Regions from separate parts of the Gracilibacillus salinarum genome, predicted to be linked through region 3. Evidence: riboswitches for the same ligand, from Rfam matches in the RefSeq annotation. Region 3 holds a riboswitch; each other region holds the start of a gene.

Region 1 (4,294 bases), 1.0 Mb from region 3:
TTCCTTGTATATATCTCGGTGCAGCAATAATATATTTCACGCCAGCCTTCTCTGCTTCCTTTGCCATTTGAAGAGCAGACAGCTTATCCTTTACGCTATCTTGATTGATTGGAAGAATATACGGATTAATATCCAACATTAATACCATCCTTTCTCATTACCCCTTATATTATATGAGACTTTCGTCCTGTTCTATATAAAGAATATCATATTCGTTATAAATTGAAAAGATGAATTTCGAGATATGTATATTTTTTTACAATTCGTTCATTCATAAAGGTGATTTTGAATACTAAAAAAAGCCATTTAACTCTAGGATGACTAGTCAAATGGCTTTCATTCTGCTATTAATTTCCGTAATAATAATAATGACCTTTTTTCTGTTCACGGTCGTTGAGGACCACTCCTAACAATTTCGCATTACCGACTTCCAGCAACTCTTTTGCCTTAATTGCTGCATCATTCTCCGTCTGGTTACTCCGTACGACCATCACCGCACCATCACATATGTTGGCAAGAATTTGGGCATCTGTAACGGCAAGAACAGGCGGGGTATCAAATAAAATCACATCATATTCTTCTTTAGCAGCCACGATCATCTTCTCCATTGCTTTCGAACCTAGTAATTCTGATGGGTTAGGCGGAATCGGGCCACAGCTCAATAGATCCAGTCCGGCGACATCACAATTAGAAATCGATTCTAATAAGGTTGACTCTCCCACCAATACACTGCTCAATCCTCTTCTGTTATCCATTCTAAACGTGTAATGCAAGGTTGGCTTCCGCATATCCGCATCAATTAGAAGCACTTTCTTTCCTTGCTGAGCAAACACAATCGCTAAATTCGCTGTGGTAGATGACTTACCTTCCGATGGTCCTGATGAAGTAACCAGCATTGTTTGTAGATCACCGTCAACGGAAGAGAACTGTAAATTAGTCCGAATCGTTTTGTATTGCTCAGATATCGGAGAGCGTGGGTTCATTTTCGTAATTAAGTGACGAATGTTCGATACTTTAGACTGTTTTTTTCTTCTGGCCATTGAAGTTCCCCCTCTCACGCTTCTGACTGATGGATACGGACTTCCCCATCGTCATCATATCTTTCTCGTCAATATGAGAAATGACACCAAGTACAGGTAATTCCAAAGTTTTTTCCACATCTTGCTCTGTTTTCACCGTATTATCGAGGTATTCAAATAAGAACGCTAAGCCTACCCCGATCATAGCACCGATAACAAGTGCGATAGCTGTATTCAGCATTGGCTTCGGATTAACAGGCGTTGGATTGGCTGGGACAACCGCTTCTGATAAGACACTCACATTGTTGACATTCATTAATTCAGGTAAGTCTTCCTGAAAGATCGCGACAGTAGTATTGGCAATCTCTGCTGCCAGTTCAGGATCGGAATCGGTTGCGGATAGCTTCACTACCTGAGAACTCTCCGAATTCGCTACCGATATTTTCTCACTTAATGCGCCAGGTGAAATCGCCAAATTCAATTCTTCTATAACTTGATCCAAAATTCGATTACTCGTGATGATATCATTATATGTATTAATTATTTCCAAGTTAGATCTAATTTGATTTATATCGACACTTTGTGCTTCACTTGTATCCTGGTTAACAATAAATTGCGTACTAGATTGATAGGTTGGCGTTAAGACAAAATAACTAATAATTGCTGCTGCACCTGCCGCTCCAATCATTAACAATAGAATCAGCAAAAGGCGTTTCTTCAATACTTCAAAAATCTCTTTCAGTGATATCGTTTCCTCCATAGTTTAGTAACCTCCGAATGAAATGTATTTCTGTCAAATAGCATACTTAGCACATTATATTCGAAATTATAACACAATACATTTTGATATGACATAGCAATATACCTTTTATTATGTAAAATTCATACAATTATTCTTGAATATCTTAAAAAATTCGACATTCAGCTCGTCTTTCAGCGTGTACTGTAGTTTCTTTTATTCTAACTTTTCACTACAACGAGCTTACTCATAACTAAGAGGTTATATCATCCTGCCTTGCAAAAAAAGAAAGCCTGTGTCCCTCCTGACACAGGCTTTCTTTTTTTAAGAAACGTAAAACCATTCATTCCGAAAGGCTGTAATGACTGCATTCGTCCGGTCTGGTACTTCTAATTTACGCAAGATGGAGCTAATATGATTCTTTACCGTTTTGTCTGTGATATAAAGCTTTTGACTAATACGTTGATTACTATAACCTTTTGTCAAGAGCTCCATCACTTCCCACTCGCGGTTGGTAAACACACCAACGGGTCTTGACTCTTTACGATTATAAATCTGGCGGTAATCGCCTAGCAGAACTGGTGCAAGATCCTGGTGGATATAATGGTTACCCGCAACGATTTTTTCAATGGCTCCAATTAATTCTTCCTTTTCCATTCCGTTAAAGAAGTAACCGTGTAAGTTCATTTTGAACAGTTCGGTTAGATTCTCATGGTGTTGATTCTCCGTCCAGATAATAATTTTCTTGTTGTTCTCCATATATTTCTCTACAAGCGACATGGTGTCAGTCTTAGTATCAATATCAATGATTAACAAATCAATGATATAGTCTCGTAATTTCTCTTGTTGTTTCGGTTCCACTGCGATTACATCATAATCCTTGAATTCCGTAGAAAGCACCCCTACCAAACCCTCGCGATAAATAGAAGCTTCTTTCACAATTGCAATTCGCATGTTTTTACCTCCTCATTTTTATTCCCAAAAAAAATGGCTATTCCTGAAAAGAACAGAAATAGCCTAAAATGACAAAAGAAACTTTGTCATACACACACGTATCCGATTAGTGTTATTTAGGTAACCAGGCGATCATAGGTATAAGATATGAAGATAAATACCCTTAGACCCTAGGCTTTGCGTCCTACTCTTTCAAATAGTTTGCCTTTATCAAATACTTCAATTATCTATGTCTATCATACCGTTTTCCTATATTAATTGCAATAACCATCAAGGTATTATAGCAAAGATAAATCAAAAGACTTAAATAATTGAAGAAAAAAACCATTTTTATGAGTTTTAATACCTAACATTTTCTGTTTAAATCTGTCGAAAATAGCGGAATTTTGACATTGATAGAATAAGAGAGCTTGAGATGTTTACTTTTTTCGGCAGGTTATATAGGAAAGATAGAAGGAGGCAGATAATAAAAATATAATTAGAAGCGATTGTAACACCATGCTCGATCACCCTTTTTGTTAGATTATTTATCTTGAATTCAATGTATTTTATTATATCGAATGATATAGTGACATTTCAATAGCGAAACCCCTGTATTATTGTTATATTTTGGCGAATTGGATAAAATTATTCAGCTGGCTACACATGGACCGTGGCGATCCATGGTAGCCTTACATTTTCGTGCTCAAATCGAGAAAAAATGGCTATGGTCTATTGCTCTTTTTTCTCTGTGACCGCTTGGTTCAGTTTTCTCGCTAAATCATCAGATGCTTGCTCCATATATTGATTCACCACATCGAATACATCTGACGAAACAGCAGACAATCCCGCTGCCATATTATCAATTAAATCTGCTTGGTCTTGCTCGGACAATGATTCATAAAAGAGTCCTGCTTGTGTAAAATCATCGTGTTTTTCAATGTCAGATCGTTGCAATGTTCCTTCCACCAATCGCCCATTACCGCTAGTAACTAAATCACCCGGCCACCAATTTGCCTCCTTGTTCACAGGAACATTACGGAAATCCGGTCCTATACGGTAACGTTGAGAATCCCAATATATATTTGCTCGACCTTGCAGCATCTTATCATCGGATAGTTCTGCACCATCCAATAAATTCGTTGGGGAGAAGGCCGCCTTTTCTACTTGCTCCATGTAGTTATCTGGATTTTTGTTTAACACCATACGACCGACAGGAAGGAATGGAAACTGTTGCTGATCCCAAATTTTCGTATCATCTAATGGATCATAGGGTAAGTTCAATGACTGTTCAGGGTCCATCACCTGAACATACAATCCATATTCGACTGGTTCACCTTTTTCAATCGAGTCATATAAATCCTGCCCCGCAATATCCGGGTTTTCGCCCGCTAATCTCACAGCTTCCTCATTACGGATATACTGTTGACCTGCCATTGGTGACCAAACATATTTCACATAGTATCGCTTACCTTCTGTGTTTTTCCAGACATATGTATTAACACTATAGCCTGGTATATGACGCAGACTTTTTACTGTGCCTAGATTGGAGTACACAAGTAATGTGAATAGCAATGACTCCGGTGCTCTTGCGACGAAGTTC
Region 2 (4,294 bases), 250 kb from region 3:
TTAGGAAGATTGCTAATTGATAAGGATCAGTTGGATATCCATACTCACGTAATATATCCGCTCGATAAAACGTTACATATGGAAAGAACAATAACGGCATTGCGAACATCGTTTGTTTTTTTTCATCCTGATAGCGTTTTAATAAGCTAGAAGGTCTCTCAGCAAAAAAATCTTCATCATAGTAAGGTTCATTAAGCAAGTTCTCAAAGCCAGTAATATCAGAGAACTCACCTAGGAAATTGTCTGGGATGACGAATACATCCGGTGATTCACCCGCAATTAAACTTCTTCTGTACTTGTCCAGCAATTCGTCCTTATCAAACACTTTAATTGTCACTTCTACCCCTTGATGGCTCTCGAGAAAACCAGGTAATGACTCGCTGAATATATTGGTATTAGTCCACACTTCCAGTCGCTGTTGTTCTCCCTGAACTTCTTCTTGTATTAGAAGTTCTGGCGCTAATGGAGACGATTGAAAAGAAGTGAAATCCGCATTACTACACCCGCACAGTAGCAATAACAAGATAAATATTATCTTTTTGCCAACTTTTTTCAATTGTCCGCCTCCTTAGCTGTTTTCAATGTATTATGATGAAGTTTTTTCTCTTCATACATTAACGTATCGGCATGGTGTAATAATTGATCAATCGTATTTCCGTGATCTGGGTAAAAGCTGAGTCCGATACTCGCAGAGAGAAGTATTTCCTTTCTATTAACCAGTAGTGGCTGCTGAATAATTGTCAGTAACTCATCACAGAGTTGATTAACTTCTTCATTTCTCGATAATTCCACAATACCTACGAATTCATCACCCGCCAAACGATAAAAAATAACGGGCATTGTCTGTTGAAATTCTATTAATCTCTTTGCAAATACTTGCAAAAGCAAATCACCACCACTATGACCGAGTGTATCATTCACTTGTTTAAATTTATCTAAATCTATAAAAATAATAGCAAATCGCTCCTCACGCACCTCACGATCTAAGCACTCAGTTAAATCTGTATGAAAAGAGTGGCGATTGGGTAAATCAGTAAGTGTGTCAAAATGTGCTAATTGATAGAGCTTTGCTTCCGATTCCATTAGCTGATCAGTCCGGGCAGTTAATAGATCATTTTTCTTTCTTACTTCAATAAACATCGACTGAAGACGATTTGCTACTTTTTCAATATTCAGCCCTAGTTTTGAAAATTCAAAAATGGATGTATCTCGCCAGTAAAAATTATCCTGGCGCTGCATTTTCTCAGGAAGATCACTTGTCATCTGAGTAAGACGCGTTAAGGAATTGGATAAAATTCTATTGACAAGCATGCCAAAAAACAAAGCCACGAACAAAACGAACAGTGCAAACAATAAATAATCAATTAAGTCACGTGTTAATTCCAATACTTTACCGTTAGTCGGAATAACAAGAAACGTACTTTTATTTAAGAACTTCATTTCCCCTATATAATAACCTTGCGACCAGTCAAAAATGGATGGAGTTCGGACAGGCAGCCAAATGAACCCATCATTATGTATTTCTTTAACAAAACCCGTTGTAAAATATTCAATATTTGTATCGACTGTCAGTTGATTTGCATCAACCCATAATTGATTATTCTGATCCAGTATAAAAATCCGCTTATTAGATTGACCTATAAACTGATCAAATACTTCCTTAATCCTTGCTTTTTCGGTTACCGCATCCAATTGATAACTTTGAATCTCACCGGAATCCATCTCATCAATCTTATATTGAATTTGCTCCGATAACTGTTGGTGTTCTTCCTGATATAGTTGATATAAGTCACTCTCCATCTGTTTTGTATTGACTAAGATGATGATCAGTAATGGAAGAACTGCAGAGAAGATTAACAGATGCGATATAACCTGACCAAAGTATAAGCGGTGCTGATGTCCAAAATACCTTTTTAATTTTGGTATTAATGGTAGGTAATCGCAAATTATATCCGCTACAAGTGCTGCAAATAATATTTCAGTCACCGATTGAACAACCAGGAAATCTGTCAGCACACGGGAATGAGGTAATAAATCAGAAAAAAATAAAACGATTAGAGAATACACTAAGAATATCAATAAAGAATAGGCGAAACTCCAGGTAAATAAATCTTTTCTTTTTGTTACATATAAAGAACCAATTAACAATACTTCTATGATACTGTAGAAAACAAAGCCGTTATCCATGCCTGTAAAATAAGTAATTCCGCTCATTACGCTAACTAACAAAAGAGCAAATCTCACGCCAAACAGGCGAATAGAAGCTAAGTAAAGGATAGGAGCGAAGCTTAACGTAACACCGAAGATCAGGGGTATGGAAATATATTGCGCCATGACGGTCAACGCTACTATGAAAATAAATAAACTAACAAGCTTGTAATTTATTTTGCGCATAATTCTTAGCTCCTTGTCTGGTATTACCATTTAAACAGATTCTCTTAACAATTACTTTTCACGTAATTTATCGAGCTTCACGACTATTTCATACTGAAGGATCTAACGAAACTCATATAAAAAACCCATACAAAAATGTATAGGTTCCCCTGTGATACTTATCAGGTAACCCAGCCATCATCGTGAAAATTCACCTTAGATCTGTGGTTTTGCGTCTCTATTTTTCAATAGATTTGCCATTTTCTAATTATATAGTACTATTTTATCACATAATTTGCCAATTATTTAGTTTCTATTAAAACTATATTCCTATCTATTTTAATATATCTGGTAGCAAATAATCAATATAATTTGGTATATATATGAATTTCTTTTTCCTAAGAACAAAGGCGAAAGCGCCCGTTTAGAGACGTAGCGAGTGGAGCGAATCAACTGAGATAAAGGAATCACGGTGAGCTTGCGAATCGATGATGACTTATCGTAGGGCGATTTCGCGAAGTCGCCTAGTCTCTGGGCGCTGGAGCCGGACGTGGCCGTTTCTGTCAGCGAACATCATATAGCCCAAAATTTATACTTTCTTGACTTATAAGAAAAACCGAGCATAACCCGCCCGGTCCTAATTGACATAAATGATATATAATATGGATTATGTCAACTAACCATCGCTAGCCAAACATCCATATTGAGATATTTAATGTGCTGGGATACCGCTTCGGCCAACCACTCCGCGTCCTGCGGGGCACGGCTGAAGCTAACTTTGTGAAGAAGAGCACTTCACAAAGTGGATCTTCAGCACCTGCACAATCCCGCGGGAGTCTCCGTGGTTGGCCTACGCTAGAATAGGGGCTGTACAACTTTTGTATGGGGTAGCATATTGATCAATGTATCCATAACAGGAATAGAATGAATAACATAATGCCTAAAACTACTGCTTTTAGCTGTTTCAAATGTTGTAGAACTTCCCATAAGCGTAGGAAATAGGCGGAGACTCCCGTGGAATCAGCGCGAGCTGAAGATCCACTTAGTTTGTGCCTGTGTCTGCAAGTACCGCTTCGAAGTAAGCTTCCTCGGCACAAGGCAGCAAAGGAGTAGTTCAAAGTAGTAGCCTAGCTGAAGCCGTGCCCACAGGACGCGGAGCCTATTTCCGGAGCTTTGCTAAGCAGATAAACGATATCAAAATGACCATTCTGCAATACAGCTTTTGTTTACATAATCCATATTATAGGAACTCCACATCATGTTCAATATGATTACTGACTTGACCAGACTTATATACTTTCTTGATAGATAAAAAAAGAAATCAGTTCGTGTTTTGAACTGATTTCTCCTAAGCTTATTCAACTTCGTCTTCCCAGGCTAACATGCCGCCTGTCATGTTTGTTGCTTTAATGCCATTCGCTTCTAAATATTCTGTGGCACGTCCACTTCTTGCACCTGAACGGCAGATCATATAATAATGTTGATTCTGATCAAATTCATCCAAGCGATCAGGTATTTCTCCTAAGCGGATTTGTTTGGCTCCCGGAATCATCCCTTGTGCTACTTCTTCATCCTCCCGTACATCTACGATATGAAGTTTTTCTCCTTCTTTTAATTTTTCAGCTAGTTGATTTGGTTGAATTTCGTTCATGTTGATACCTCCCATAAATTATCTATACTTAGTATAGCAATTTTAAATAAATAATGTAATATTTCCATCTTCTGATCCACCAATATATGCTGCAACACCTGCATATTCAATGTCTTCTAGTAATTCTTCTTTTTGTAATCCAAGAAGATCCATGGTCATGGTGCATGCAATCAATTTTACCCCTTGTGCCTGTGCCATGTCTACCAATTCGTGGACTGGTAAAGCGTTATGCTTCTTCATTACATGTTTAATCATGTGTGGACCCATGCC
Region 3 (4,294 bases):
TTGGATGCTGTTAATAAGATGACGATTGAAGCAACATTAGCTATTCATGGTTTACAGGAACCACAACCAGATCGAGCAAAAGAAGAAGAAGAAAGTGAATATACAGAGGAAACGGAATTGCCGGCTTTTGAAGAAAACCGATTCGATGAGCAGACTGAAGATAACGAAGAGACGTTTCATTTAGAAATGGATGAAGAAGACCTCGACACAACGAATGAAGAGTACGAAGAGGAGAAAGTAGTGCCTATCACGAGCGTTCGAGCCATGCAGGAGAATGAAGCGCAAGACACAGAAGAACGTCAGAATCAAGAAGAGGATATATCAGCTGAAGAAGAGCTTGCAGAAGCAGAAAAAGAAGAGGATAAACTACATGTGAAAGCGAGAAATGAGTCTCAAGATGAGACATCCTATTTGTTGAATGTATTTGCAGATGAAGAAGCATCGAGTTACACACGGTTGAAATTATATATCGTCCAGCCAGATGATCAGATGCATACGATTGCCGAGCGATATCAACTCTCATCAAAACACATTATGAGAGTGAATCGATTAGAAGATGAAGATGTTTCTGCCGGACAATTGATTTATATTCCGATTCCTTCTGAAGAATAATTTGTTAGTCCCTTGGTAGCCTGTCAAGGGATTTTTTATTTGATGAATCAGAAATGGGGGATTCGCCGATGAGGTGGTCACAACTATTACAATCATATCAATTGCAGCCAGAGTCTATTGAACAAATCACAGATCGTTTATACAAGATAGAAGCAGATCATCAACAATATGCATTAAAGCATGCGAGACTATTGCCAGAAGACGTAGGAAGATGGCAGGCAATTCAACAATATATTCAGGGAAAAAAGATTTTTGGCTTTGTGCCTGTATATTCTACTGTTCACCAGCGGTCATTTGTCGAAGACAACGGGGAGATCTATTATCTAATGCCATGGGTTAACCGTGAAATATCCGAACAGCCGGCAGATGAATATGCAACAGCTATTCATACAATTGGCAAGCTGCATGCCGCAACGATGGATTATCATAAGATAGAAGCAGTTAAACAAAATCGGAGCACATTAGAAAGCCAATTTGAGCAGGAGCTATCATACTGTCGTGAGCAAATGCTGCAATATGTTCGTTTATTTGAAGCAAAACGATTCATGTCACCAGCAGAATTACAAATATGCATGTATTATCGTGACGTGGAGCAGCTTTTTAATAAAATGGAGGAGTGGCAGGAAATATATTTAGATAGAATGGAAGAAACAGATCAGATGAAATATACGTTATGCCATGGAAACGTAAAACCATCCCATTATATGACAACTGGAATGAATACGTACTTATTAAATTGGGAGTATGCATTGATGACTTCGCCAACTTATGATTTAGTTTCTTATTATCAGTATTTGTTCAGGTTTCATGATTGCGACATGGATAAAATCTCAGAATCATTCTCAGTATATTGTCGCTATATCGATTTATCAGACTATGAGAAATCGCTTCTTGTATTACAGCTGCTGTCTCCGCATAACTGGTTTCGATCTATGTCAGAGATAATGCAGCCAAGAAGGGGCACAAGTAATGTAAGAAAGTCTGTTGAAATCGAAGTAGAGTTCCGTAAGTTGTTTCATGGCTTCCAAATGCAAGAATATATATATCAGACATTGAAAACGGATCCGATAGATGATTTAGGTTAAATCCATTCTAATTGAAAGGCTAGCAAGATACCAATCAATATTCCTAATAATAATACGTCAAAAGTAGTTGGGAAAAATATGGTGCGAATCCCTTGAAATACGACAATTGGTAATATACAACGTTCACAGATTAAAATCCATTCTCTTGCCCAGGGTGGTAGACGATAACGATAATAACGTGCCAAGATATCACCTCATTTTCACTATATTTTCGTTATATTCTAGCTTATGCATTCAAAGTGGAATCGTACCCCTTAATTATGAATCGTTTAACGAAATAAACGAAAAGGACTACATCTGTCAAGACTGTAAGTTGATAAGGTGGGCTTTCGTCTACTAAGTTAAAATACGTAGTTCAAAATTATTAAAAAAATAATTTTTTTGCAGGAAAATCAATTTTTTTAGCGAATATATACTATTAGAATGATATTAATCAATGATGTCTCGCTTTTGGATGCGTATAAACGATTGTCTTGAACATTAGAAAAGGTAACAGATAAATTGCTCTTATTCTAACTGATTATTTGTCTGTATGTACTATACGCTGACAATACTAGACAAGCATCTTGTTTCAAAATCAATTTTTCTGGGTGTTACCAAGAATCATCTTTGTTAGAATGCGTTGCCGAATAATAGCTATGACAAGAATTCTGCACTCATTCATTGGTATTAAAGTGTATAAACAGGTTTTATATGATTGATTTTGCTAATACAAGATAAAGTTACTACTAGTAAAAAAGCGGTATTTTTCTATATTAGCTGAATATAATATACTAATTATAATAGCTGTTTATATTACTTTTTGTTTTTCTGCACTATTCGTTTTTGTAGGTATGCTGTGGTATTGCAATTCGTTCAAGGTGTTTTCGTGTAGCATGCATGATCAGAAAAAGGCAAACCTATTGCAAGATAGGGACGCAAAGTTCCAGGTCCGTTCATTTATCCAATACGGACGGCTGAGCTGCCTGAAATACAGATTTGTATTTTAGGAGGAGAAAGGTTATGGAATCGAAAGTAAACGTGGATTATGAATGGATCTATCTAATGCTCAAAGCGAAAGAGATTGGATGTTCAAAAGAAGAAGTAAAAGAATTTCTGACAAAGAAAATGGCAGAGAAATGTGTGGAACAGCATTAGACCTTAAAAACCCCATTTAAAATATGGGGTTTTTATTTTGCTGTAGGGGAAGATAAAAATAGTAGCAATCCTAACATGAACTGCCAAGACCATGAGGTAGCCCAGAAACCAGGCAACTTCCTGCATCGTCCTACAATAAAGAAGATGAAGCTGGGTTCCTATAATATGGATTATGTAAACTAACAGCTTAGTATTAATTTTGAAATGATTCATGTGCTAGGATACCGCTTCAGCCAACCACTCCGCGTCCTGCGGGGCACGGCTGAAGCTAGGCTACTACACGAATCACTTCTCTGCTGCCTTGCACCGAGGAAGCCTACTTCGAAGCATTACTAGAAGACGCAGGTGCAGACGTTGTGGATCTTCAGCACCTGCACAATCCCGCGGGAGTCTCCGTGATTGGCCTCAGCTGATGTATAGCTCCACAATTTATGCGACAGCTAGGATATGAAGCACTATCTGCAAGATTTACACCATAATTGATGAAATACATTGCTAAGCACCACTGCTAATAGCTGTTCCAATCGTTGTAGTACTTCCCATAAGCGTAGGAAATAGGCGGAGACTCCTCATGCCTCAGCGCGAGCTGAAGATCCACTTCATTTGTGCCTGTGTCTGCCATTATTGCTTTGAAGTATGCTTTCTCGGCACAAGGCAGCAAAGAAGCTGTTCAAGTAGTAGCCTAGCTGAAGCCGTGCCCACAGGACGCGGAGTCTATTTCCGGAGCTTTGCTAAGCACATATTCATATCAAAATTACCACAATATCAGATAGTCCTAATTTACATAATCCATATTATAGGTAGTTGTATATTATTGTATGAATTAGGACTGGAAGGGTTGTTGCTGGTAATTTTCGCCCGGGAAATAATGATTTAATTATGAAGGCTTTTGCCTGTACTTGCAGAGAAACTTAGTTTTTCTTTATGGTGAATAGGGTATTGCTTATTAGACGATCTTATGTGTCATTTGCTATACTGAATATGATATCTATGGAGTACATATCTAGTCAAAAGTGAGATAAACTATCATAGTTTAGCAATGATATCGACTGGAAAGGAATGATTAGATGACAGTGAAGAAACCAAAAATCGTAGTACTAGGTGCAGGTTACGCCGGTATGATGACAACGAAACGACTTACGCAACAATTCGCTCCTGAAGAAGTGGATATTACATTAGTTAACAAGCATAATTATCATTATCAGACAACATGGCTGCACGAAGTAGCTGCAGGCACAATTGATGTAAACCGCTCCAGAATTATGATCTCTGATGTCATTAATACTAGACATGTTAACTTTGTGCATGACACCGTTAAGAAAATTAACAAGGAAAACAAAACGGTTGAATTGGATAATGGCACACTAAGCTATGATTTTCTTGTGATTGGTTTAGGCTTTGAGAAAGCTACCTTTGGCATTCCAGGCATGGACGAGCATGCATTTTCTATTCAGAGTGTG

Evidence for each region. A riboswitch is a leader RNA that binds a small molecule or an ion and turns the genes downstream of it on or off. The one in region 3 is predicted to bind cyclic di-GMP.
Region 1: another riboswitch for cyclic di-GMP. It lies ahead of MUN87_RS09135 (response regulator transcription factor); the one in region 3 lies ahead of MUN87_RS04555 (anti-repressor SinI family protein).
Region 2: another riboswitch for cyclic di-GMP. It lies ahead of MUN87_RS05695 (diguanylate cyclase domain-containing protein); the one in region 3 lies ahead of MUN87_RS04555 (anti-repressor SinI family protein).

The regions. Positions count from the first base shown of each region.
Region 1 covers NZ_CP095071.1:1,948,522-1,952,815, forward strand. The annotation lists gene MUN87_RS09120 (tyrosine-protein phosphatase) at 1-139, opposite strand, end outside; gene MUN87_RS09125 (CpsD/CapB family tyrosine-protein kinase) at 348-1,040, opposite strand; gene MUN87_RS09130 (YveK family protein) at 1,015-1,779, opposite strand; gene MUN87_RS09135 (response regulator transcription factor) at 2,083-2,712, opposite strand; cyclic di-GMP riboswitch class I at 2,829-2,928, opposite strand; gene MUN87_RS09140 (catalase) at 3,424-4,294, opposite strand, start outside.
Region 2 covers NZ_CP095071.1:1,154,382-1,158,675, forward strand. The annotation lists gene MUN87_RS05690 (ABC transporter substrate-binding protein) at 1-556, opposite strand, end outside; gene MUN87_RS05695 (diguanylate cyclase domain-containing protein) at 553-2,394, opposite strand; cyclic di-GMP riboswitch class I at 2,556-2,642, opposite strand; gene MUN87_RS05700 (rhodanese-like domain-containing protein) at 3,728-4,024, opposite strand; gene MUN87_RS05705 (DsrE/DsrF/DrsH-like family protein) at 4,067-4,294, opposite strand, start outside.
Region 3 covers NZ_CP095071.1:900,587-904,880, reverse strand. The annotation lists gene MUN87_RS04570 (LysM peptidoglycan-binding domain-containing protein) at 1-612, shown strand, start outside; gene MUN87_RS04565 (phosphotransferase) at 681-1,697, shown strand; gene MUN87_RS04560 (YszA family small membrane protein) at 1,694-1,882, opposite strand; cyclic di-GMP riboswitch class I at 2,580-2,666, shown strand; gene MUN87_RS04555 (anti-repressor SinI family protein) at 2,700-2,834, shown strand; gene MUN87_RS04550 (NAD(P)/FAD-dependent oxidoreductase) at 3,902-4,294, shown strand, end outside.